Regions from separate parts of the Streptomyces broussonetiae genome, predicted to be linked through region 2. Evidence: riboswitches for the same ligand, from Rfam matches in the RefSeq annotation. Region 2 holds a riboswitch; each other region holds the start of a gene.

Region 1 (5,583 bases), 560 kb from region 2:
CCTTCTCCGTCGCCGCGCCGGTGTCCTCGCGGCGGCCACGGCGGCGCTCGTCCTCTCGGGCACCACGGCCGCGTCCGCCGGACCTCCGACCCTGGCCTCGGGCCCCCGGGGCAATGACGTCTCCTCGCACCAGAAGTACGTCGACTGGGGGGCCGCCCGGGCGAGGGGCGCACGGTTCGTCTACGTCAAGGCGACCGAGTCCACGGACTACCGCAACCCCTATTTCTCCCAGCAGTACGACGGCGCGCGCGATGCGGGCCTGGTCCGGGGCGCGTACCACTTCGCCCTGCCGGACGAGTCCTCCGGCGCCCGGCAGGCCAGGTACTTCGTCCAGCACGGCGGCGACTGGCGGGCGGACGGCTGGACGCTGCCGCCCGCACTCGACATCGAATACAACCCGTACAGCAAGAAGTACAAGTGCTACGGGCTGGGCAAGAAGCGGATGGTCCGCTGGATCCGGTCCTTCAGCGACGAGGTCAAGCAGGAGACCGGGCGCCGCCCGGTGATCTACACGACGAGCCAGTGGTGGAAGCTCTGCACCGGCAACAGCCGCGCGTTCTCCTCCAGCCACCCGCTGTGGATCGCCCGGCACGGCGGCTCGGACCCGGAGCCGCTGCCGGGCGGCTGGCGGTACTGGACGTTCTGGCAGTACGGCACCCGGGGCGGCCTGCCGGGTGACCAGAATCTCTTCAACGGCTCGACCGGCCGACTGCGGGCCTTCGCGCGGGGCGGGTAGCCAAGGCGCGCCTGGGCCGCGGGTGGTGGACGCCGTCCCGCCGACGACAAGCGGAATCCCGCCAACCTTCTCGAGACACCGCGAAGCCTGCCCCAGTTCACCTTCCGTTCACCCAGGTTGCCTAGGTTCATCCAGCCAACGACCTCGAACGATTGCCTGGGTAAATGGAAGGCTTCTCGCTGATCCTCGCGATTGTGGTGGTAACCGCACTCGCGTTTGACTTCACGAACGGTTTCCACGACACCGCCAACGCGATGGCCACCACCATCTCGACAGGCGCCCTGAAGCCCAAGATCGCAGTTGTCATGTCGGCCGCCCTGAACCTGGTGGGCGCCTTCCTCTCCGTGGAGGTCGCCAACACGATCTCCAAAGGTCTCGTCGACGAGAAGGGCATTCGTCCCGAGGTCATCTTCGCCGCGCTGGTCGGCGCGATCCTCTGGAACCTGCTGACCTGGCTGGTGGGCCTCCCCTCCAGCTCCTCGCACGCCCTGATGGGCGGTCTGATCGGCGCCACGGTCGCCTCAGCCGGCTTCGGCGCCGTGCACGGGGACGTACTGGTGACCAAGGTGCTGCTCCCTGCGGTCGCCGCACCGGTCGTCGCGGGCATCGCGGCCATGCTGTCCACCCGCCTGTCCTACGGCATCGGCAACAGGAGCGAGGGCGAGGCCTCCCGCAAGGGCTACCGCGCCGGGCAGATCGCCTCCGCCGGTCTGGTCTCCCTCGCCCACGGCACCAACGACGCCCAGAAGACGATGGGCATCATCACCCTCGCGCTGATCGCGGGCGGCGCCATCGCCCCCGGCTCGAACCCTCCCACCTGGGTGATCCTCTCCGCGGGCCTCGCCATCGCGCTCGGCACCTACATCGGCGGCTGGCGCATCATCCGCACCATGGGCACGGGCCTGACGGACCTGGAGCCGCGCCAGGGCTTCGCCGCCCAGACCAGCGCCGCGACCGCCATCCTGGCCTCCTCCCACCTGGGCTTCTCCCTCTCCACCACGCACGTCGTCTCCGGCGCGGTGATGGGCACGGGCCTCGGCCGCAAGGGCGGCGTGGTCCGCTGGTCCACCGCGACCCGTATGGCCGTCGCCTGGGTCCTCACCCTTCCGGCCGCCGCGCTGGTCGGCGCGGGCGCCGAGTCCGTCACCGACCTCGGTGACTGGGGCACGGCCGTGGTCGCGGTCTTCCTGATCGCCGCGAGCGCCGCGATCTGGAAGCTCTCCCGCCGGGAGGTCGTCGACCACACCAACGTCGTCGCCGGGGCCGAGGAGCCGGCCGGCGTGGTGACCACCGCCATCGCCGCGGTGACCCCGCCTCCGGCGGGTGCGATCGGCGAGGACCTGACGGCCGTGATCCCCGCCCCTGCCGCCGAACCCACCCCGCAGGCCGCCGGACCGGCCGCCACCGTCTGACCCCGGCCACCCCGGTTACCAAGGAAGCGTCCCCATGAAGATCGACTGGTCGGCCATCGGCTCCGTCTTCGGCGTCAGCCTCGTGTTCACGGTGGGCCTGGTGGCCCTGTTCACCCTCGGCGTCAACGGCCTGGCCAAGCGCGAGAAGGCCGCCGCGCAGGGCGGCTCCGCCGCGCTTGCCGTCACCGGCGCCTACGTCTGCTTCGCCGCCTGCGCGGCTGCGGTCTCGTACGGCATCTACCTGATCGTGGTCAAGGCCTGACACACGGCATGGCCGAAGGCTCCCCTCCCGTTCCTGCGGAGGGGAGCCTTCGGCATGTCCTGCGGCCGGCCGCGTCCCGCGGTGTGGGGATCGGCACACTCTCCCTGTGCAGGTCAACGGCAAGTTGACGGCCGTTCCGGGTGCGTGGTGGACTGCCCGGGCCAGCTACGGCGGCAGGAGAGGAAGCCGGTGTGAATCCGGCGCGGTCCCGCCACTGTCACCGGGGAAGAACCCCCGGGAGCCAGGAACTCTCACCGCCGAATCTCGTCGAACCAGGGCGCGGACACCCTGAGTGAGGACATCGATCGCCATGCCCGGCTGCAGAAGGACCCGTACCAGGCCCGCTCCTGTTCCCACGGCCGGCTGAGCCGATGGGTGCCGATCGCTCCTACGCGTACGGCGCCGCCGCCGGCCTTCTCGGCGACCTGCTCCTCGGCGATCCGCGCCGCGGGCACCCGGTCGCCGTCTTCGGGCGTGCGGCAGGAGCCGTGGAAGGCGCGTTGTGGCACGACCACCGCGGCTGGGGCGCCCTGCACACCGTCGTGTGCACGGGCGGCGCCGTCGCTCTGGGCACGGTCGCCGCACGCGCCGTACGCCCCTGCCCCCCCGCCTCCGCAGCGCTGACCGCCGCGGCCGTCTGGGCCGTCGTCGGCGGTACATCGCTCGCGCGTGAAGCCCGCACCGTCGGGCGGGCGTTGGAGGCCGGGGACATCGAGGCGGCGCGGGCGCGGCTGCCGCATCTGTGCGGCCGGGACCCGCAGGCGCTGGACGCCGACGGGATCGCCCGTGCCGTGGTCGAGTCGGTCGCCGAGAACACCTCCGACGCCGTCGTGGGCGCCCTGGTGTGGGGCGCCGTGGCCGGGGTGCCGGGGCTGCTCGGCTTCCGGGCGGTCAACACCCTGGACGCGATGGTCGGCCACAGGTCCCCGCGCCACCGCCGCTACGGCTGGGCCTCCGCCCGGCTCGACGACCTGGCCGGCTGGCCGGGGGCGCGGCTGACCGCCGTACTCGCCGCCGTGGCCGGACCCGACCCGCGCGGTGCCCTGCGTGCCTGGCAGGCCGACGCCCACCGGCACCCGAGTCCCAACGCCGGGCCCGTGGAGGCCTCCTTCGCGGGCGCGCTCGGCGTACGCCTGGGCGGAACGCTCTCCTACGGCGGACGTGTCGAGCACCGGCCCGTGCTCAACGGGGCGAGCGGCCGGACGGTCCGGGTCACCGACATCGACCGGGCCGCACGGCTCTCCCGTCGCGTCGGCCTGCTCGCGCTCGGTACGACGGTCGCCGCGCGCCTGCTCGTCAAGAGCGTCAAGAGTTCCAGGAGTGTCAAGAGCCCGAAGGGACGTGGGAAGTGAACGGGGGACTCCTCGTCGCCGGCACCACCTCCGACGCCGGCAAGAGCGTCGTGACGGCCGGGATCTGCCGGTGGCTGGTGCGCCAGGGCGTGAAGGCAGCGCCGTTCAAGGCGCAGAACATGTCGCTCAACTCCTTCGTGACCCGCGAGGGCGCGGAGATCGGCCGGGCGCAGGCCATGCAGGCCCAGGCGTGCCGGATCGAGCCGACCGCGCTGATGAACCCGGTGCTGCTCAAGCCGGGCGGTGAGCAGAGCAGCCAAGTGGTGCTGCTGGGCAGGCCGGTGGGCGAGCTGAGCGCGCGCGGCTATCACGGCGGACGGCAGCAGCAGCTGCTCGGCACGGTGCTGGACTGTCTCGCCGAGTTGCGGGGCACGTATGACGCGGTGATCTGTGAGGGCGCGGGCAGCCCGGCCGAGATCAACCTGCGCCGGACCGACATCGTGAACATGGGGGTCGCGCGGAACGCGCGACTGCCCGTGCTCGTCGTCGGCGACATCGACCGCGGGGGCGTCTTCGCCTCCTTCTTCGGGACCCTCGCCCTGCTCTCGCCCGAGGACCAGGAACTGGTCGCCGGGTTCCTGGTGAACAAGTTCCGGGGGGACGTGAGCCTTCTGGAGCCCGGGCTCGACATGCTGCACGGCCTCACCGGACGGCAGACCTACGGCGTCCTCCCCTTCCGGCACGGCCTCGGCATCGACGAGGAGGACGGGCTCCGCGTCTCCCTGCGCGGAGCGGTGCGGGAGTCGCACGTCTCCTCCCCCGTCGGCGAGGACGTGCTCCGGGTCGCCGTCTGCGCGATCCCGCTGATGTCCAACTTCACGGACGTGGACGCGCTCGCCGCCGAACCCGGCGTCGTGGTGCGGTTCGTGGACCGGCCGGAGGAGCTGGCGGACGCCGACCTCGTCGTCGTCCCCGGCACACGGGGGACGGTCCGGGCCCTGGAGTGGCTGCACGAGCGGGGGATCGCGGACGCGCTGCGGCGCAGGGCCGCCGAACACAGGCCCGTCCTCGGCATCTGCGGCGGCTTCCAGATCCTCGGTGAGCACATCGAGGACGAGGTCGAGAGCCGGCAGGGGCAGGTCGAAGGCCTCGGGGTACTGCCCGTAAGGGTGCGGTTCGCCCCCGAGAAGACCCTTACCCGGCCGGAAGGGGCAGCACTCGGCGAGCGGGTCGAGGGGTACGAGATCCACCACGGTGTCGCCCAGGTGCTGGGCGGCGAACCCTTCCTGGACGGCTGCCGGGTCGGGCAGACCTGGGGCACCCACTGGCACGGCTCACTGGAGTCGGACGGCTTCCGGCGGGCCTTCCTGCGCGAGGTGGCCGCCGCCGCGGGCCGCCGCTTCGTGCCCGCGCCGGACACCTCCTTCGCCGCGCTGCGCGAGGAGCAGCTCGACCGGCTCGGCGACCTGATCGAACAGCACGCGGACACGGACGCGCTCTGGCGGCTCATCGAGTCGGGCGCGCCGCAAGGACTGCCTTTCATTCCACCGGGAGCGCCCGCATGAGCACAGTGTTGTTGTTGTCCACCGCCGACACGGACCTGCTGGCGGCCCGGGCCTCCGGCGCGGACTACCGCATCGGCAACCCGACCCGGGTGGACGTCGGGCAGGAGCTGCCGGGGCTGCTCGAGGGTGCCGACCTGGCCGTCGTACGGCTCCTCGGCGGCAAGCGCGCCTGGGAGGACGGGCTCGCCGCGCTGAAGGCGGCCGGGATCCCCACCGTGCTGCTGGGCGGCGAGGCCGTGCCGGACGCGGAGCTGATGGCCGAGTCCTCGGTGCCGGCCGGCGTCGTCGCGGAGGCGCTCAAGTACCTGGTCGAGGG
Region 2 (5,583 bases):
CGGACCAGGCCGCTCTCGCGCAGCCTGAGCAGCGGATCCGCCTCGGCCTCCAGCCCCTGGAGCACCGGCTGCAGGGCCTCGTGCAGCGCCTCCGGCTCGTCGGCGGTGAAGAAGCCGGCCGGCAGACCGAAGAAGCGGCGCAGCCGGTCGGTGTGCTCCAGGCTCGGCATCCCGCACTTGCGCCACTCGCTCAGCCACTGCCGGCTGGTTCCGGCGATCCTGGCCAGCTCGTCCAGCGAGTACCGCTTGCCGTCGGGCCGGCGCCGGGTCTCCCTTATGAAGTCCAGTCGCTGGCGCACCCGTTGGGCCAGACCGCTCTCGGGCGCCCGCCCGCCGCCCAGCAGGTCGACGACGACCGGCACGGGAATGCCGGTGCGATGGGACAGGCCGGTCACGTCGAGGGTCTCCGGCAGCCGACCGGGCCGACCGGTCAACTCCCCCAGTCTGGCCAGGACTTCGGCCAGCGAGATGTAGGCATCACTCACCGAGGTCCCCCCTGAGTGTGTGTCGTCCGTGTGATGACCGGACGGAACGCGAGGCTACCCGGTCGCCCGGTCGCCGACCAGACGTGACAACGCTCCCTGCCCAATGCGGCAGTAATAGTTGACAGTTGAGGGCGCGGCGGGTGAGGATCACGGCACAGAGAGCAAGCTTTCGACCCGCCCCGGGTGCCGCCTATGGGGGAGCGGCATCCGGGGTGTTTCTCTGCCCCGCCCCCCGCGAAGGTGATGCGCCGATGCCGCAGCCCGTCCTTCTGCTCGGGGCCGGCCCGGCCGCGTACGGGTTCCCGCTGGCGCGGATCGCCGGGATCCACCCGGTGATCCTGGTCGACACCACCGTGCCCGGCTGGGCGCAGCCCTTCCTGTCCGGCCATCTCGCCACCGACCCCGAGCGGGAGGCGGAGACGGCCGGGACGATCGCGCGGTACGCGGACGGACAACGGATCGCCGGCGTGCTCACCTGGACCAGGGGGCACCTGGTCACCACCGCACGGGTCACCGGACAACTGGGCCTGCCCGGACCGTCGTACGAGGCGGCGGCGGCCTGCGCCGACCCGGCGGCGGTACGGGCCCGGCTCGCCCTGCACCAGGTGCTGCCCGACGAGCCCGGGGACGCCGACGGTCCGCTGGTGTCCGCCGAGACCGTCGTCCTGGACGACGAGGTCCGCATCGCCGCGCTCACCCGTACGACGCCGGGTCCGCCGGGGCGCCTGCCGCTGCGGCACTGCGTCCACGCACACGACGGACTGCTGCACAACCGCTTCCTGCGGCAGACCGTCGAGCGGGCGGTACGGGCCCTGGGGCTCAACCACACCGTCGCCCATGTGGGGCTCCGGGTGACCGGACGCGGGCCCCGGGTGACCGGGGTCGCGCCGTACCTGCCGGGCGATCTGATCCCTTCGCTGGTGGAGCGGGCGACCGGGGTCGATCTGGCGGAGGTGGCGGTGGCACTGGCGTGCGGGACGGGCGTGGACCTCTCGCCCAGCCGGCAGCGGGCCGCGGCGGTCCGCTTCGCGGAGTCGACGGATTCCCGGCAGCGCCGGCGGCGGATGTACTGGGTGGTGGAGGGGGAGGACGTGGCGGAGTGCGATCGGGCGCTGGACGCCGCATGACGCTCTCGCCGCGGGGGGGGCCGTCCGGCGCACGGTGGGGGGTGCGTTCGGGGGCGTGCGGGGCGGTCACGGCGGCCGTCCACCGCGTGACCCCGGTCACGACCGTCCTGTGCGCACAGCCACTCCTCGGGCCGCGCGGGGCTGCCGGTAAGGTGGCGGGGTCGTCATCACACCCGTACAGGGGAAAGCCGGTGCAATTCCGGCGCTGACCCGCAACCGTAAGAGCCGGACTGCCCCGGACGGGACGTTGACCGGCTCACGTGCGTCGGCGGCCCGCCGCGCACGGCACCGTCGAGGTCTACGGAGCCGAGCCGCCCGGGGTGTCCCGTGCGCTGCCCGGCTCCCCGCAGGAGAGGCAGTCGCCGACCATGAACGTCCGCCGCAGCGCAGCGGCTCTCGCCGTCGTAGGCGTGCTGGCCGCCGCCGCGCCCGCCACGGCCGCCGGGCCGTCCCCGTCCCCGAAGGGCGCGATCCCGTCCGGGCTGTACGGCACCTCCGATCCGACGTACGACGGTGTGTGGCGCCAGTCGCTGACGCTGATCGCCCAGCGCACGCTCGGCTACGAACCGGCCGCGAAGGCCGTGGACTGGCTCGCCGGCCAGCAGTGCGCGAACGGCTCCTTCGCCGCGTTCCGCGCCGACCCGGCCAAGGCCTGCGACAGCAAGGTCATGGTGGACACCAACAGCACGGCCGCCGCCGTCCAGGCCCTGAAGGCCGCCGGCGGGCACGACGACGCCGTCGGCAAGGCCATGACCTGGCTGAAGTCCGTGCAGAACAAGGACGGCGGCTGGGGCTACGCCCCGGGCGGAGCCAGCGACACCAACTCCACCTCCGTCGTCATCGGCGCGCTGACCGCGACCGGCACGGACCCGGCGAAGGTCGCCAAGGCGGGCAAGTCCCCCTACGACCTGCTTGCCGCCATGGCCGTCCCCTGCGACAGGACCGGCGGTGGCGCCCTCGCCTTCCAGCCGGACAAGAAGGGCGAACTGCTGGCCAACGCCGACGCGTCGGCGGCGGGCGTGCTCGGCGCGCTCGGCAAGGGGTTCGTCACAACGGCCGGCAAGGCACCCGGCAGCACCACGTGCGTCTTGGGCAAGCACCTCACCCCGGCGCAGATCGCGGACAACGCGGGCGCGAACCTGGCCTCGGTCGTCGCGAAGACCGGCCACCTGACGTCGACTCTGCCCGGCGCCATGGACCAGCCGGACTACGGCAACACGGCGGACACGGTCGTCGCGCTCGCCGCCGACGGACGCGTCACGCAGGCGCTGCAGTCGTACACCTGGCTGGAGAACAACGCCCTCAAGTGGGCCGAGCAGAGCGGCCCGGCGGCCTACGCCCAGCTGATCCTCGCCGCGCACGCGGTGGGCGCGCAGCCCGGTGACTTCGGCGGCACCAGCCTCGTCCGGTCCCTCAACGCGCAGGGCCCGGCCCCGAGCATGCCCTCCACCGGGCACGAGACGAAGAAGAAGTCGGACGGCAACTCGTCGTTCGGCCTCTGGTGGTTCGTCGGCGTCTGCCTAGTCGCGGGCATCGGCATCGGCTTCCTGCTGAGCGGCCGGAAGAAGCAGCAGCCGTGATCCGTCGTGCGGCGAGCCTGGCGCTGGCCGCGCTCGTCCTGCTGACGGCCGCCGCGACCCAGGCGCACGCCACCGGCTACCGCTACTGGTCCTTCTGGGAGCGGACGGACGGCCGTTGGACGTACGCGACGCAGGGGCCCTCGACCGCCCGTCCCGACGACGGCGCGGTGGAGGGCTTCCGCTTCGCGGTCAGCGCGGACTCGGCCGACGCGAGCCGGCCGCGCGGCACGGCGGACTTCGGGGCCATCTGCTCGACCACACCGGCCAGGTCGGGGATGAAGCGGGTGGCGCTGGTCCTCGACTTCGGCATCCCGGCGGACGCGCCGTCCGGCGAGACGCCGCCGGCGGGCCGTACGGCCTGCGCGCGCGTGTCCGACGACGCGACGACGGCCGAGGCTCTGGCCGCCGTCGCGAGGCCCCTGCGCTACGACACCAACGCCCTGCTGTGCGCCATCGCGGGCTATCCGCGCAGCGGGTGCGGGGAGCAGGTGTCGACGGACGGCAGGAAGACCGCGACGCCCGCGCAGTCCACGCAGTCCAGGCAGTCCACGCAGAGGAGCAGCGGCTCCGACGGCGGGCCCTCGCTGGGGTTGCCGATCGGTGCGGGGGTGGTGGCCCTGCTGGCGGGCGCGGCGGTGTGGCAGGCACGGCGGCGACGCAATGCCTAGGTCCGGTCGTCGCGGGGCAGGCGGGAGTTCGACGACAGGGCCCGGCAGCCGCACCGGGCACCGGGCCGCCGTGCACCCCGGCGCCTGGTGGCTCTGGGCACTGGGCCTCGGCAGCGCCGCCACCCGCACCGCCAACCCGCTCCTGCTCGCCCTCCTCGTCTCCGCGTCCGCCTACGTCGTCGCGACGCACCGCACTGCCACCCCCGCCGCCCGCTCCTACACCGCCTTCGCCAAGCTCGCTCTCGCCGTCCTCCTCATCCGCCTCTTCTTCGCGGTGGCACTCGGCTCCCCCATCCCCGGCACCCACACCCTCCTCACCCTCCCCGAGGTCCCGCTCCCCCACTGGGCGCAGGGCATCCGCCTGGGCGGCAGGGTCACGGCCGAGGCCCTGGTCTTCGCGGCCTACGACGGCCTGAAGCTGGCCACCCTCCTGATCTGCGTCGGCGCGGCGAACGCCCTCGCGAGCCCGGGCCGCCTGCTCAAGTCCCTCCCGGGCGCTCTGTACGAGACCGGCGTCGCCGTGGTCGTCGCCCTCACCTTCGCGCCCCATCTCGTCGCCGACGTCCAGCGGCTGCGCGCCGCCCGCCGGCTGCGCGGCCGCCCGGACCGGGGCCTGCGCGGGCTGCTCCAGGTCGGACTGCCGGTCCTGGAGGGCGCGTTGGAGCGCTCGGTCGCGCTCGCCGCCTCGATGGAGGCCCGCGGCTACGGCCGCAGCGCCGAGGTCCCCGCCCGGGTCCGCCGTACGACGGCCGCGCTCACCCTCGGCGGCCTGCTGGGGGTGTGCGCGGGGACGTACGGGCTGCTCACCGCGGAGGGCGGCAGCTACGGGCTGCCGGTCCTGCTCGCCGGTGTGGCCGCCGCCCTCGCCGGCCTGAAGCTGGGCGGCCGGCGCTCGCTGCGCACCCGGTACCGCCCGGACCCGTGGGACGCGCGGGCCTGGCTGGTGGCCGGTTCCGGCGCCGCCGTCGCCGCGCTGCTCACGCTCGCCTCCACCCGCGATCCGCAGGCCCTGCACCCCGGCGTCGTCCCCCTGGTCGCGCCCACGCTCCCGCTCTGGCCCGCGGCGGCGGTCCTCCTCGGCCTGCTGCCCGCCTTCGCCGTCCCCAAGGAGCCCTCGTGATCCGTTTCGAGGACGTCAGCGTGACGTACGAGGGCGCGGCCGAACCCTGCGTCCGCGGCGTCGACTTCGTGGTGCCGGAGGGCGAACTGGTGCTGCTCGTCGGCCCGTCGGGGGTCGGCAAGTCGACCGTGCTCGGCGCGGTCAGCGGACTGGTGCCGCACTTCACCGGCGGCACGCTGAGCGGCCGTGTCACGGTGGCCGGCCGGGACACCCGGACCCACAAGCCGCGCGAACTGGCGGACGTGGTGGGCACGGTGGGCCAGGACCCGCTCGCCCATTTCGTCACCGACACGGTGGAGGACGAACTCGCCTACGGAATGGAATCGTTGGGACTGGCCCCGGAGGTGATGCGGCGCCGGGTCGAGGAGACCCTCGACCTGCTCGGCCTCGCGGCCCTGCGCGACCGCCCGATCGCCACCCTCTCCGGGGGCCAGCGCCAGCGGGTCGCGATCGGCTCGGTCCTCACCCCGCACCCCCGGGTCCTGGTCCTGGACGAACCGACCTCGGCCCTGGACCCGGCCGCGGCGGAGGAGGTGCTCGCGGTCCTCCAGCGCCTGGTGCACGACCTCGGCACCACGATCCTGATGGCCGAACACCGCCTGG
Region 3 (5,583 bases), 1.8 Mb from region 2:
ACGGCGGCGAGTCGGTGGAGCATGGCGAGCACGGGAGTGGCCCCGATCCCTGCGGAGACGAGCACGATCGGGCGGATGCCTTCTTCGAGTACGAACGTTCCGCGGGGGCTTGCGATGTCCACGAGGTCTCCGGGGCGGAGCGTGGCGTGGATGTAGCCGCTGACGGTCCCGTGCGGCTCACGCTTGACGCTGATGCGGTAGCTGCCGGCCGTGGGGGCACAGGACAGGGAGTAGCTGCGCGTCGCGGGGGCGGCGTCGCCCACGGCGAGGCGGATGGAGAGGTACTGGCCCGGGCGAGCCTCGGGCAGCGGGGAGTCGTCGGCGGCGTCGAGGTAGACCGACAGGACCGAGGGGGTCTCGGGGACGATGCGGGCAACGCGCATGGCCTTGAAGCCCGGCCAGCCCGGCCGGCCCGGCTCCTGGCTGGACTGTCGCGCGCCGGCGCGTTCGCCCGGCCGGCCCGGTTGCTGCTTCGGCTGCTGCGCGGCGGCGAGTTCGCGGAAGGACTGCTGCCATCCAGGGCTGAGGGCGGGGATGTTCAGCGCTTTGCCCAGCTTCGCGGGGTCACGGTCGGGAAGGTAGAGCAGCGCGTCGGTGTCGGCGACGCTGAGTTCTTCCGGACCCTTGCGGGTGAGGGTGATCTCGTCACCGGCCTGGACATGCCCCTCGGTGATGACGCGCAGGTAGAAACCCGGGCGGTGATGGGCGACCAGCAATGTGGCCATGCCGGGTTCGCCCAGGCGCATACCGACGCGGTAGCAGGTGACGCGGGGCTGGGTGACTTCGAATTCGGCTTCGCCGATGCGGTACCGGTCGCCGATGCACACCTCGTCGTCGGGCAGGCCGTCGACGGTGAAGTTCTCCCCGAAGCTGCCGAACGTCAGGTCGTCGCGGCGGAGCCGTTCTTGCCAGTACTGATAGGACTGCAGCTGGTAGACGAGGACCGCACGGATGTCGCCGCCGTGCCCGGCCAGATCTCCCTGACCGTCTCCGTCGACGTTGAGCCGCCGGACCATACGGGGGCCCTGGACGGGGGCCTTCCAGGCTCCGGTGCGGACGGTACGTCCCTGCCAGGAGACGTCCTTGGGCATCCCTACGTTGACGGACAGCAGCGTCGCCATCGCGGACCTCCTGCGGAGCGGCCGACCGGCGCGGCCCCTCCCGGCGCTGTCACTGTGCACCGGGGCCGATCCTAGTTCCCCGCCGGTGCCACCGCGATTCCGCGATCCCAAGGCCTGTGTATTCGCCGATTTCCTTGCGGAATTGCCGGGGCAATCGCATCGCCGAGGAATTGACATTACCGGGGGATGGGCATCGTCGAATTGATCTCCCCGACCAATTGGATTGTTCGGGGAGATCGAGCGCGGTGCGCGGCGCGCGTGCGCCGGTAGTGGCGCCTCGCCTTCATGCGGTTGCCGCAGACGGCCATCGAACACCAGCGGGCGTTGTCGGTCTTGCTGCGGTCGATGAGGAACCGTCGGCACTCCGGGTTGGCGCACGGCCGGAGCCGGCCGGGGGTCGCCTGCTGGAGCACGCTCCACGCCAGCACGGCTTCCACCGCCATCCGGCGCTCCGCGGGGGCGTCCACCTGCCAGGACACCCCCGCGGGCGAGAGATACGGGCGGGAGGTGACGTCTTCCAGGAGCGGAGCCGGCGACGCGGCGGGGCGCCTGCCGCGCACCACGCCCTGGTGGGCGTCGCGCGCCTGCACGAGGCTGCGGCGCTCGTCCGCGGTGCCACTGCCGCTGTGGACCCACTGCCAGAATCCGGCCGCTTCCGGATCCGCCAGCCGGGCCTGGACGGCGCCGTTGACCACTGGCGTGCTGTTGAGCAGCCCCAGCAGCACGTCCTGCTGTTCTCGGTCGGTCACCCTCGCACCCCCTCACCGATCCGGGGCGCTTGACACGCCACCCCCAATATAACCTATGAAATATCGTTGACAGGTTAGATCGAGCCTGGTCCAGCCCCGACAACTGGGTCCACGACCAAGCGCTGCTGGACCGCCCCGGAAACAACGAGATCCAGCTCAGGCTCTTCCGCGACTCCCAGGTCCCCCTGCCGGCGGTCTGGGGAGCGAACGACGAGATCTTCGGTCCCGAGGGCGCCGAGGCGTTCCGCCAGGACCTGCCCGAGGCCGAGATCCACCTGCTGGACTCCGGGCACTTCGCCCTGGAGAGCCATCTGCAGACCGTCACCGAGCACATCCGCGCCTTCCTCGCCCGCGTCCTCGCCTGACGCACAGGGCAGCGGGGCGGTTGCGTGGTCCGTCTCGTCCGCCAGAAACCCATCCGGGGTACGGCGACCCGCGTACCCCGCACCGGAAGGAACCCACCATGGGTGGATCGCGCACCGGGTGAACCGGGTGGACGGCAGGTACCAGCGGTGCTCGGCTTCGTCGACAGCGCTCACTTGCTGCGCATGCAGGTCCAACAGCGCGAAGAACTCCTCGTCAGGGGCCGGCATCCGGCGAAGGCGGCGCTGCCGCCCACGACGGCCCTGCGGTCTCAGGAGTCAAGGAGCCGTCAGTGTCCGCGCCTTGGGACGTGCAGTGTTTCAGCAGCGCGGAAATCGGGCCGTCGACCAGCCGGTAGCGCACGATCCGGCCGTCCTTCTCGCCCTCGACGATGCCGGCGGTCCGCAGGAGACGGAGAGCCTGGGAGACGGCGGTGTCCCTCATGCCGGTCGCCAGGGCGAGGTCGGAGACCGCGATGGGGCCGGCTTCCTGCAGGGCGAGCAGCAAGGACAGACGTCCGGGGTCGGAGAGCAGGGAGAAGCGCTCGGCCCAGGCGCGTACGCGCTCGGGCTCGCCGACGGCGGCGATGGCGTCGCAGACCCGGTGACCGTCGATGGTCCGCTGCCCGGCGCGTTCCGCGGGGACGAGATGCATGGGCTCATCATCGCAGCCGCCCTCGATCCGCTCCATACCTGAGCAGTTGTGCAGCCTTGCAGCCATACGCCACGGCCTCTTAGGGTGGGCAGGCCGTGGTGTTCGGGAAGACCGGTGACAGCCCTCAGGGGCTCAGTCCGGAGCGGCCCTCGCCACTGTGATCGGGGAGTTCCCACCTCATGCGTTGCCACTGGCCTCACGGCCGGGAAGGCAGGGGTGGGCGCGTCGACCCGTCAGCCAGGAGACCGGCCACGGCATCACGAAGCTGATCCACGAGGTGCTGGAGCGTGACTGTATGACCGTGTCCCCAGGCGTGCCCGAAACCGACGCCGCCCCGTCCTTCCACTGGCGTCGCGAGGACACCGTACGAACCGCCGGCCTGCTGGCCGTGATCGTCGCACTGCACGTGCTGGCGTTCGGGATCCTGTTCCTGCTCGTGGTCCCGCGTCACTACGAGGTGGGTACCAAGGCGTTCGGCATCGGTCTGGGCATCACGGCCTACACCCTCGGCATGCGGCACGCCTTCGACGCCGACCACATCGCCGCGATCGACAACACCACCCGCAAGCTGATGGCCGACGGCAAGCGGCCGGTGTCGGTGGGCTTCTGGTTCGCGCTCGGGCACTCCAGTGTGGTGGTCGTCATGGCCGCGCTGGTGGCCGGCGGCGCCAAACTCGCCGGCACGCTGATGAACGACGGCTCCCGGACCCACCAGGTTCTCGGCACCGTGGGCACCACGGTCTCCGGCAGCTTCCTGTACCTCATCGCCGCCCTCAACCTCGTCGCGCTGTTCGGCATCATGCGCGTCTTCAAGGCCATGCGCGCCGGACGCTACGACGAGACGGAGCTGGAGGCCCACCTCGACTCGCGCGGCTTCATGAACCGCATCCTGGGCCGGTTCACCAAGTCCATCCGCCGCCCCGGCCAGATGTTCCCCCTCGGCTTCCTCTTCGGTATCGGCTTCGACACCTCGACCGAGGTCCTGCTCCTCGCCCTGGCCGGCAACGGCGCCGCCGCCGGCCTGCCCTGGTACGCGGTCCTGTGCCTGCCTCTGCTTTTCGCGGCGGGCATGAGTCTGTTCGACACCCTGGACGGCACGTTCATGAACTTCGCCTACCAGTGGGCGTTCTCGAACCCCGTCCGCAAGGTCTTCTACAACCTCACCATCACCGGCCTGTCCATCGCCGTCGCCTTCTTCGTCGGCACCATCGAACTGGTCGGCGTCCTGCACGACAAGCTCGGCCTGAACGACGACGTCACCAGCTGGATCGCCGGCCTGAACCTGGACAACGTCGGCTATGTCATCGTCGGACTGTTCGTGGTCGTCTGGGCCGTGGCCATCGGCTACTGGCGCCTGGCCAAGGTCGAGGAGCGCTGGCGCGCCCGCACCCTGGACGCCGGCTGACAGCACGGCGACCGGCGCCGCAGCCGGCGTCCCGGAGCGGCCCGACAGCCGCAAGGCTCCCCCGAGCACCTTCCTCGCGGGAGCCTTCCCTCGTACCACCTGCCCGGGAAGGATGAGTCGCGCCCCTGCCGACCCGGGCGGACGCGGGGCTCCGGCCGCCCGGCATCGGCGTGGTGGCGGCGGCGGTGGCGGTGGCGGTGGCGGTGGCGGTGGCGGTGACCAACGGTGCGGGCCTGTCCGGCCCGCTCCAGATCGGACTTGCCGCGGCGAAGGGGGCGCCTGCGCGCTGCACGTCCCGCTCCACGGCGTCCACCACGTCGCCGGCCACGTCGCCGCCGACACACTCGAACACGGCCCGGCCCGGCTCGTTCGGGCGGCGTCCGCCCACCGGCCCCCGAACAACGTCCGCGAGAAGGCAGGTGAGTTCTCGGCAACTTCGCGTTCACGACGGCGGGAACCGACGGTAACAACCGCTTCCTAGCGTGACCGGCCATGGGATGAACCGTACGGACGGCTGTTCGCGGCGTATGACGGGCCGTCGGCTCCCCCGTCCTGCCGACGACGCCAAGCGGGGTTCTTCCCTTCACCGAGGCATCCGCACCAGCGTCATCGGGAGGCGCGGCATGAGTACCACCGAGTCACGACCCCAGGCGGCAGGCACGACGAAGGCCGCCGGGGACCAGGCGGTCAGGGAGACGCTGGAGGACTACACCCTCCGTTTCGCTCCCCGCAGTTACCGTCGCTGGACCCCCATGGTCGTGGCGACGACCGCGCTCGGCGGCATCGCCTACATGGCCGACTTCTCCATCGGCGCCGGCATCGGCCTGGCACACGGCACCGGCAACGCGCTCGTGGCGATCGCGGTGGCCGCCGTCGTCATTTTCGTCACCGGCTTTCCGCTGGCATACTACGGCGCCCGCTACAACATCGACCTCGACCTGATCACGCGCGGCTCCGGCTTCGGCTACTACGGCTCCGTGCTGACCAGCGTCATCTTCGCCAGCTTCACCTTCATCTTCTTCGCCCTCGAAGGCTCGATCATGGCCCAGGGCCTCAGGCTCGGCCTCGGACTGCCGCTGTGGCTGGGCTACTTGGTCTCCACCCTCATGGTCATCCCCCTGGTGATCTACGGCATGAAGGCACTCAGCAAGCTCCAGGTGTGGACGACGCCGATCTGGCTGCTGCTGATGATCGGCCCGCTGGTCTACCTGGTCGCCACCGACCCCGGCACGGTCGACCGCTTCCTCTCCTACGCCGGCACCGACGGCGACGGCGGTATCCACGCCGCGCC
Region 4 (5,583 bases), 3.0 Mb from region 2:
TGCTGATGCTCTCCCGCCACTCCCTGGACCACGAGGGCAGACCGGTGGAGTGGGTGCGGTCGGTGTACCGCGGGGACCGCTACAAGTTCGTGGCCCGACTCAAGCGGCCTGCCGAGTAGAACAGTCCGGGACTCGTCCCCGTACTCGGCCCCCGTGCTCGGCATCGACTTGCGACGGACGCTGATTGAGTGGGGCCCGACGGTGCGCCACAGCTTTCCGAGAATGTGGAGAGCTGAGTGACCCCGCCCTGCACGCCGAGGCGCTCGGTCTCCTGCAGGAGCATCCGGCGATCGACACGGCCCGCGCGGAAGTGCGGAAAGGGGCGAACATCACGCTGCGGGAGATTCGGGATCCACCTGGCTGTCCGGCTCGCGAAGTCTTCGCGGCACTCTGCGACTTCGTGGTGACCGAGCCGCTGAGAGCCCACCGCGGCCGTACCGGGGAACCCGCGATCCGGAATCCGGACGAGGTCTTCCGCTGGGGTCCTGCGTCACCTAGATTGCCTGCGCATTACACAGGTGATCGCATTACCCGGGTGATCAACGAGGGGACGGAGTCGCGGCATGTCCGATACACCAGAAGTGAGACCACCGGTCGTGACACCGGTCCGCGTGATCATCGGCCTGTGTCTCGTCGCACCCTTCGTGGCGATGCTGTGGGTCGGCTCGTACGCCAAGACGGATCCCGCGTTCATCGGGATCCCGTTCTTCTACTGGTACCAGATGCTCTGGGTGCCGATCTCCGCCGCACTCACCATGACGGCGTACAAGCTGTGGCAGTACGACCAGCGCTCCCCGACCGCGCCCCAGGGCGGTGAGGCGAAGTGAAGAACGGGGTCAACGGCGTCGCGCTCGGCGTCTTCATCTTCTTCTTCCTGGCCGTCACGGTCATGGGCTTCCTCGCCGCACGCTGGCGCAAGGCCGAGAACGAGCACTCGCTGGACGAATGGGGCCTGGGCGGACGGTCGTTCGGCACCTGGATCACCTGGTTCCTGCTCGGCGGGGACCTGTACACGGCGTACACCTTCGTCGCCGTGCCGGCGGCGGTCTACGCGGCGGGCGCGTCCGGCTTCTTCGCGGTGCCGTACACGATCCTGGTCTACCCGCTGATCTTCACCTTCCTGCCGCGCCTGTGGTCGGTCTCGCACCGCCACGGGTACGTCACCACCTCGGACTTCGTCCGGGGCCGGTTCGGCTCGAAGGGCCTGTCGCTCGCGGTGGCGCTGACCGGAATCCTCGCGACGATGCCGTACATCGCGCTCCAACTCGTCGGCATCCAGGCCGTGCTGGACGTGATGGGGGTCGGCGGCGGGGACAACACCAACTGGTTCATGAAGGACCTGCCCCTGCTGATCGCCTTCGGCGTGCTGGCGGCCTACACCTACTCCTCCGGCCTGCGCGCGCCCGCCCTGATCGCGTTCGTCAAGGACGCCCTGATCTACATCGTCATCGCGGTGGCGATCATCTACATCCCGATCAAGCTGGGCGGCTTCGACGACATCTTCGCCAAGGCGGGCCACGCGTTCAGCCAGGTCAGCCCCGCCACCGGCAAGCCGCGCGGCGCGCTCGCGCCGCCGGAGGCGGGCCAGTGGACCTACGCCACCCTGGCCCTCGGCTCGGCCCTGGCCCTCTTCATGTACCCGCACTCGATCACCGCGACCCTGTCGTCCAAGAGCCGTGAGGTGATCCGCCGCAACACCACGATCCTGCCGCTGTACTCCCTGATGCTCGGCCTGCTGGCCCTGCTGGGCTTCATGGCGATCGCGGCCGGCGTGAAGGTCACCAACGGCCAGCTGGCGATCCCGCAGCTGTTCGAGGACATGTTCCCGGACTGGTTCGCGGGCGTGGCCTTCGCGGCGATCGGCATCGGCGCGCTGGTGCCGGCGGCGATCATGTCGATCGCGGCGGCGAACCTCTTCACCCGCAACATCTACAAGGACTTCATCAAGCCGGACGCCACGCCGAGGCAGGAGGCCCAGGTCTCCAAGATCGTCTCGCTGCTGGTGAAGTTCGGCGCCCTGCTCTTCGTCCTGACCATGGACAAGACCGTCGCCATCAACTTCCAGCTGCTGGGCGGCATCTGGATCCTGCAGACCTTCCCGGCCCTGGTCGGCGGCCTGTTCACCCGCTGGTTCCACCGCTGGGCGCTGCTCACCGGCTGGGCGGTCGGCATGATCTACGGCACGGTCGCCGCGTACGGTGTCGCCTCCCCGACCCAGAAGCACTTCGGAGGCTCGTCGAAGGAGATCCCGGGCATCGGTGAGATCGGCTACATCGGCTTCACGGCGTTCGTGCTCAACGTGGCGGTCACGGTGGTCCTCACGCTCGTCCTGCGGGCCGTGAAGGCCCCCGAGGGCATCGACGAGACCAGGCCGGAGGACTACACGGCGGACGCGGGCGACCAGGGTGTCGAAACGGAACTGGTGGGCGTCGCCCACTGACGCACGTCGTACGCGGCACACCACCACAGCGGGCCGCCGGGGGACGAACCCACGGCGGCCCGTTTCGCATACCTCCCGTCATACACAAGTTGACGCTCTGAAGCCAGCGCAACACACAACAGACACAACATCTGGTGGTGCCACGACAGCCCGGCACTAGATGTATGCTCATCCTCGCTGTCGTCGCAGGGGAATCCGGTGTGAATCCGGAACTGTCCCGCAACGGTGTACTTGTGCGCGTATGCGCCCAGGAGTCAGTCCGAGGACCTGCCGGCAGCGTGCGCCCGGCCGTCCGGCCCGGGTGCCTTCCGACGTCCGGGCCTCGTGGAATGGGCCGGTGGACGCCACGCGTGTGCGCTCGTGGCTGCCCCCTGCCCTCCGCAAGGCCCCCGTGCCGAGCGAGGGAGAGCCCCACGTGACCATCGCGCCAGCAGATCCGGCTTCAGCCAGCGGCCTGGACACCGACGGTCCCGGTACCGCGTTGCTGCGGACCCTGACCGAGCTGACCGCCGACCTCCCCGACGCCGACCCCGGCCGGGTCGCCGCCGCCGCGCTGCGCGGCCGGTCCGCCCGGGCCGACGAGGCGGAGTTGCGCGAACTGGCCACCGAGGCCGCCGCCGGGCTCATCTCCGAGGACCCCGCCTACTCGCGGCTGGCCGCCCGGCTACTGACCCTCTCCATCCGCGCCGAGGCCGGCTCGCAGGGCGTGACGTCCTTCACCGAGTCCGTGGCCGTCGGTCACCGCGAGGGCCTGATCGCCGACCGCACCGCGGAGTTCGCGCGGCTGCACGCGGCCCGCCTCGACGCCCTGATCGACACCGGCGCCGACGACCGCTTCGGCTACTTCGGCCTGCGCACCCTGCACAGCCGCTATCTGCTGCGGCACCCGATCACCCGCAAGGTGATCGAGACTCCGCAGCACTTCATGCTCCGGGTGGCCGCCGGACTCGCCGAGGACGACACCGCACGCTCCGTCGACGAAGTCGCCGCGCTCTACCGGCTCATGAGCCGCCTCGACTACCTGCCGTCCTCCCCCACGCTCTTCAACTCCGGTACGCGGCACCCGCAGATGTCGTCCTGCTACCTGCTCGACTCCCCGCTGGACGAGCTGGACTCCATCTACGACCGCTACCACCAGGTTGCCCGGCTCTCCAAGCACGCGGGCGGCATCGGGCTGTCGTACTCCCGTATCCGCAGCCGCGGTTCGCTGATCCGGGGCACCAACGGGCACTCCAACGGCATCGTCCCGTTCCTCAAGACGCTGGACGCCTCGGTGGCCGCCGTGAACCAGGGCGGCCGGCGCAAGGGTGCCGCGGCCGTCTACCTGGAGACCTGGCACTCCGACATCGAGGAGTTCCTGGAGCTGCGGGACAACACCGGTGAGGACGCCCGCCGTACGCACAACCTGAACCTCGCGCACTGGATCCCGGACGAGTTCATGCGCCGGGTGAACGCGGACGCCGAGTGGTCGCTGTTCTCCCCGGCCGACGTGCCGGAGCTGGTGGACCTGTGGGGCGAGGAGTTCGACGCCGCCTACCGCAAGGCCGAGCAGGCGGGCCTGGCGAAGAAGACCATCCCGGCCCGCGAGCTGTACGGCCGCATGATGCGCACCCTCGCGCAGACCGGCAACGGCTGGATGACCTTCAAGGACGCGGCCAACCGCACCGCCAACCAGACGGCCCTGCCCGGTCACGTGGTCCACTCCTCCAACCTCTGCACGGAGATCCTGGAGGTCACGGACGACGGCGAGACGGCGGTCTGCAACCTGGGATCCGTGAACCTGGGTGCCTTCGTCGACGCGGCGCGCGGCGACATCGACTGGGAGCGGCTGGACGAGACCGTCCGCACGGCCGTGACCTTCCTCGACCGGGTCGTGGACATCAACTTCTACCCGACCGAGCAGGCGGGCCGCTCCAATGCCAGGTGGCGTCCGGTCGGCCTCGGGGCGATGGGTCTGCAGGACGTCTTCTTCAAGCTGCGTCTGCCCTTCGACTCCGCCGAGGCCAGGGCCCTGTCGACGCGGATCGCCGAGCGGATCATGCTTGCCGCGTACGAGGCCTCCACCGACCTCGCCGAGCGCAGCGGCCCGCTGCCGGCCTGGGAGAAGACCCGTACGGCCCAGGGCGTGCTGCACCCGGACCACTACGACACCGAGCTGACCTGGCCCGAGCGCTGGGACGCGCTCCGCAGGCGCGTCGCGTCCGTCGGCATGCGCAACTCGCTGCTGCTCGCCATCGCCCCGACGGCGACCATCGCCTCCATCGCGGGCGTGTACGAGTGCATCGAGCCGCAGGTGTCGAACCTGTTCAAGCGCGAGACGCTGTCCGGTGAGTTCCTGCAGGTCAACTCGTACCTGGTGCAGGACCTGAAGAACCTCGGCGTGTGGGACGCGCGCACCCGTGAGGCGCTGCGCGACTCCAACGGCTCGGTGCAGGGTTTCGTGTGGATCCCCGAGGAGGTGCGGGCGCTGTACCGCACGGCGTGGGAGATCCCGCAGCGCGGCCTGATCGACATGGCCGCGGCCCGCACCCCGTTCCTGGACCAGGCGCAGTCCCTGAACCTGTTCCTGGAGACGCCGACCATCGGCAAGCTCTCCTCGATGTACGCGTACGCCTGGAAGTCGGGCCTGAAGACGACGTACTACCTGCGCTCCCGCCCGGCGACGCGGATCGCCCGCGCGGCCCAGGCGCAGAGCACCGCCGGCATCCCCGTCCAGCAGGCCGCCGACCCCGACGCCGTCGCCTGCTCCCTGGAAAACCCCGAGTCCTGCGAGGCCTGCCAGTAATGAGCACCACCACCCGTAACGCCAACCTGCTCGACCCGGGCTTCGAGCTGACTCTGCGCCCCATGCGCTACCCGGACTTCTACGAGCGCTACCGGGACGCGATCAAGAACACCTGGACCGTCGAGGAGGTCGACCTCCACTCGGACGTCGCCGACCTCGCGAAGCTGACGCCCGAGGAGCAGCACCTCATCGGCCGGCTGGTCGCCTTCTTCGCGACGGGTGACTCGATCGTCGCGAACAACCTGGTGCTGACGCTGTACAAGCACATCAACTCCCCCGAGGCGCGGCTGTACCTGAGCCGTCAGCTCTTCGAGGAGGCCGTGCACGTCCAGTTCTACCTGACGCTGCTGGACACCTA

Evidence for each region. A riboswitch is a leader RNA that binds a small molecule or an ion and turns the genes downstream of it on or off. The one in region 2 is predicted to bind cobalamin.
Region 1: it holds a riboswitch for cobalamin, as region 2 does, so the genes downstream of both, GQF42_RS12065 (cobalamin biosynthesis protein) here and GQF42_RS14650 (prenyltransferase/squalene oxidase repeat-containing protein) in region 2, are expected to answer to the same signal.
Region 3: it holds a riboswitch for cobalamin, as region 2 does, so the genes downstream of both, nicT (Nickel transporter NicT) here and GQF42_RS14650 (prenyltransferase/squalene oxidase repeat-containing protein) in region 2, are expected to answer to the same signal.
Region 4: it holds a riboswitch for cobalamin, as region 2 does, so the genes downstream of both, GQF42_RS28720 (ribonucleoside-diphosphate reductase subunit alpha) here and GQF42_RS14650 (prenyltransferase/squalene oxidase repeat-containing protein) in region 2, are expected to answer to the same signal.

The regions. Positions count from the first base shown of each region.
Region 1 covers NZ_CP047020.1:2,605,969-2,611,551, forward strand. The annotation lists gene GQF42_RS12050 (lysozyme) at 1-736, shown strand, start outside; gene GQF42_RS12055 (inorganic phosphate transporter) at 901-2,148, shown strand; gene GQF42_RS12060 (hypothetical protein) at 2,183-2,410, shown strand; cobalamin riboswitch at 2,541-2,681, shown strand; gene GQF42_RS12065 (cobalamin biosynthesis protein) at 2,782-3,762, shown strand; gene GQF42_RS12070 (cobyric acid synthase) at 3,759-5,267, shown strand; gene cobN (cobaltochelatase subunit CobN) at 5,264-5,583, shown strand, end outside.
Region 2 covers NZ_CP047020.1:3,164,656-3,170,238, forward strand. The annotation lists gene GQF42_RS14640 (XRE family transcriptional regulator) at 1-485, opposite strand, end outside; gene GQF42_RS14645 (hypothetical protein) at 737-1,612, shown strand; adenosylcobalamin-variant (AdoCbl-variant) riboswitch at 1,785-1,856, shown strand; gene GQF42_RS14650 (prenyltransferase/squalene oxidase repeat-containing protein) at 1,981-3,192, shown strand; gene GQF42_RS14655 (SCO2322 family protein) at 3,189-3,860, shown strand; gene GQF42_RS14660 (energy-coupling factor transporter transmembrane protein EcfT) at 3,853-4,980, shown strand; gene GQF42_RS14665 (ABC transporter ATP-binding protein) at 4,977-5,583, shown strand, end outside.
Region 3 covers NZ_CP047020.1:1,400,193-1,405,775, forward strand. The annotation lists gene GQF42_RS06705 (MOSC and FAD-binding oxidoreductase domain-containing protein) at 1-1,121, opposite strand, end outside; gene GQF42_RS06710 (CGNR zinc finger domain-containing protein) at 1,298-1,870, opposite strand; partial or broken gene GQF42_RS45685 (alpha/beta fold hydrolase) at 1,948-2,235, shown strand; gene GQF42_RS06720 (ArsR/SmtB family transcription factor) at 2,450-2,887, opposite strand; cobalamin riboswitch at 2,967-3,155, shown strand; gene nicT (Nickel transporter NicT) at 3,183-4,292, shown strand; partial or broken gene GQF42_RS45690 (hypothetical protein) at 4,436-4,650, shown strand; gene GQF42_RS06735 (allantoin permease) at 4,916-5,583, shown strand, end outside.
Region 4 covers NZ_CP047020.1:6,207,057-6,212,639, reverse strand. The annotation lists gene GQF42_RS28735 (GntR family transcriptional regulator) at 1-119, shown strand, start outside; gene GQF42_RS28730 (DUF3311 domain-containing protein) at 564-827, shown strand; gene mctP (monocarboxylate uptake permease MctP) at 824-2,440, shown strand; cobalamin riboswitch at 2,559-2,729, shown strand; gene GQF42_RS28720 (ribonucleoside-diphosphate reductase subunit alpha) at 2,856-5,225, shown strand; gene GQF42_RS28715 (ribonucleotide-diphosphate reductase subunit beta) at 5,225-5,583, shown strand, end outside.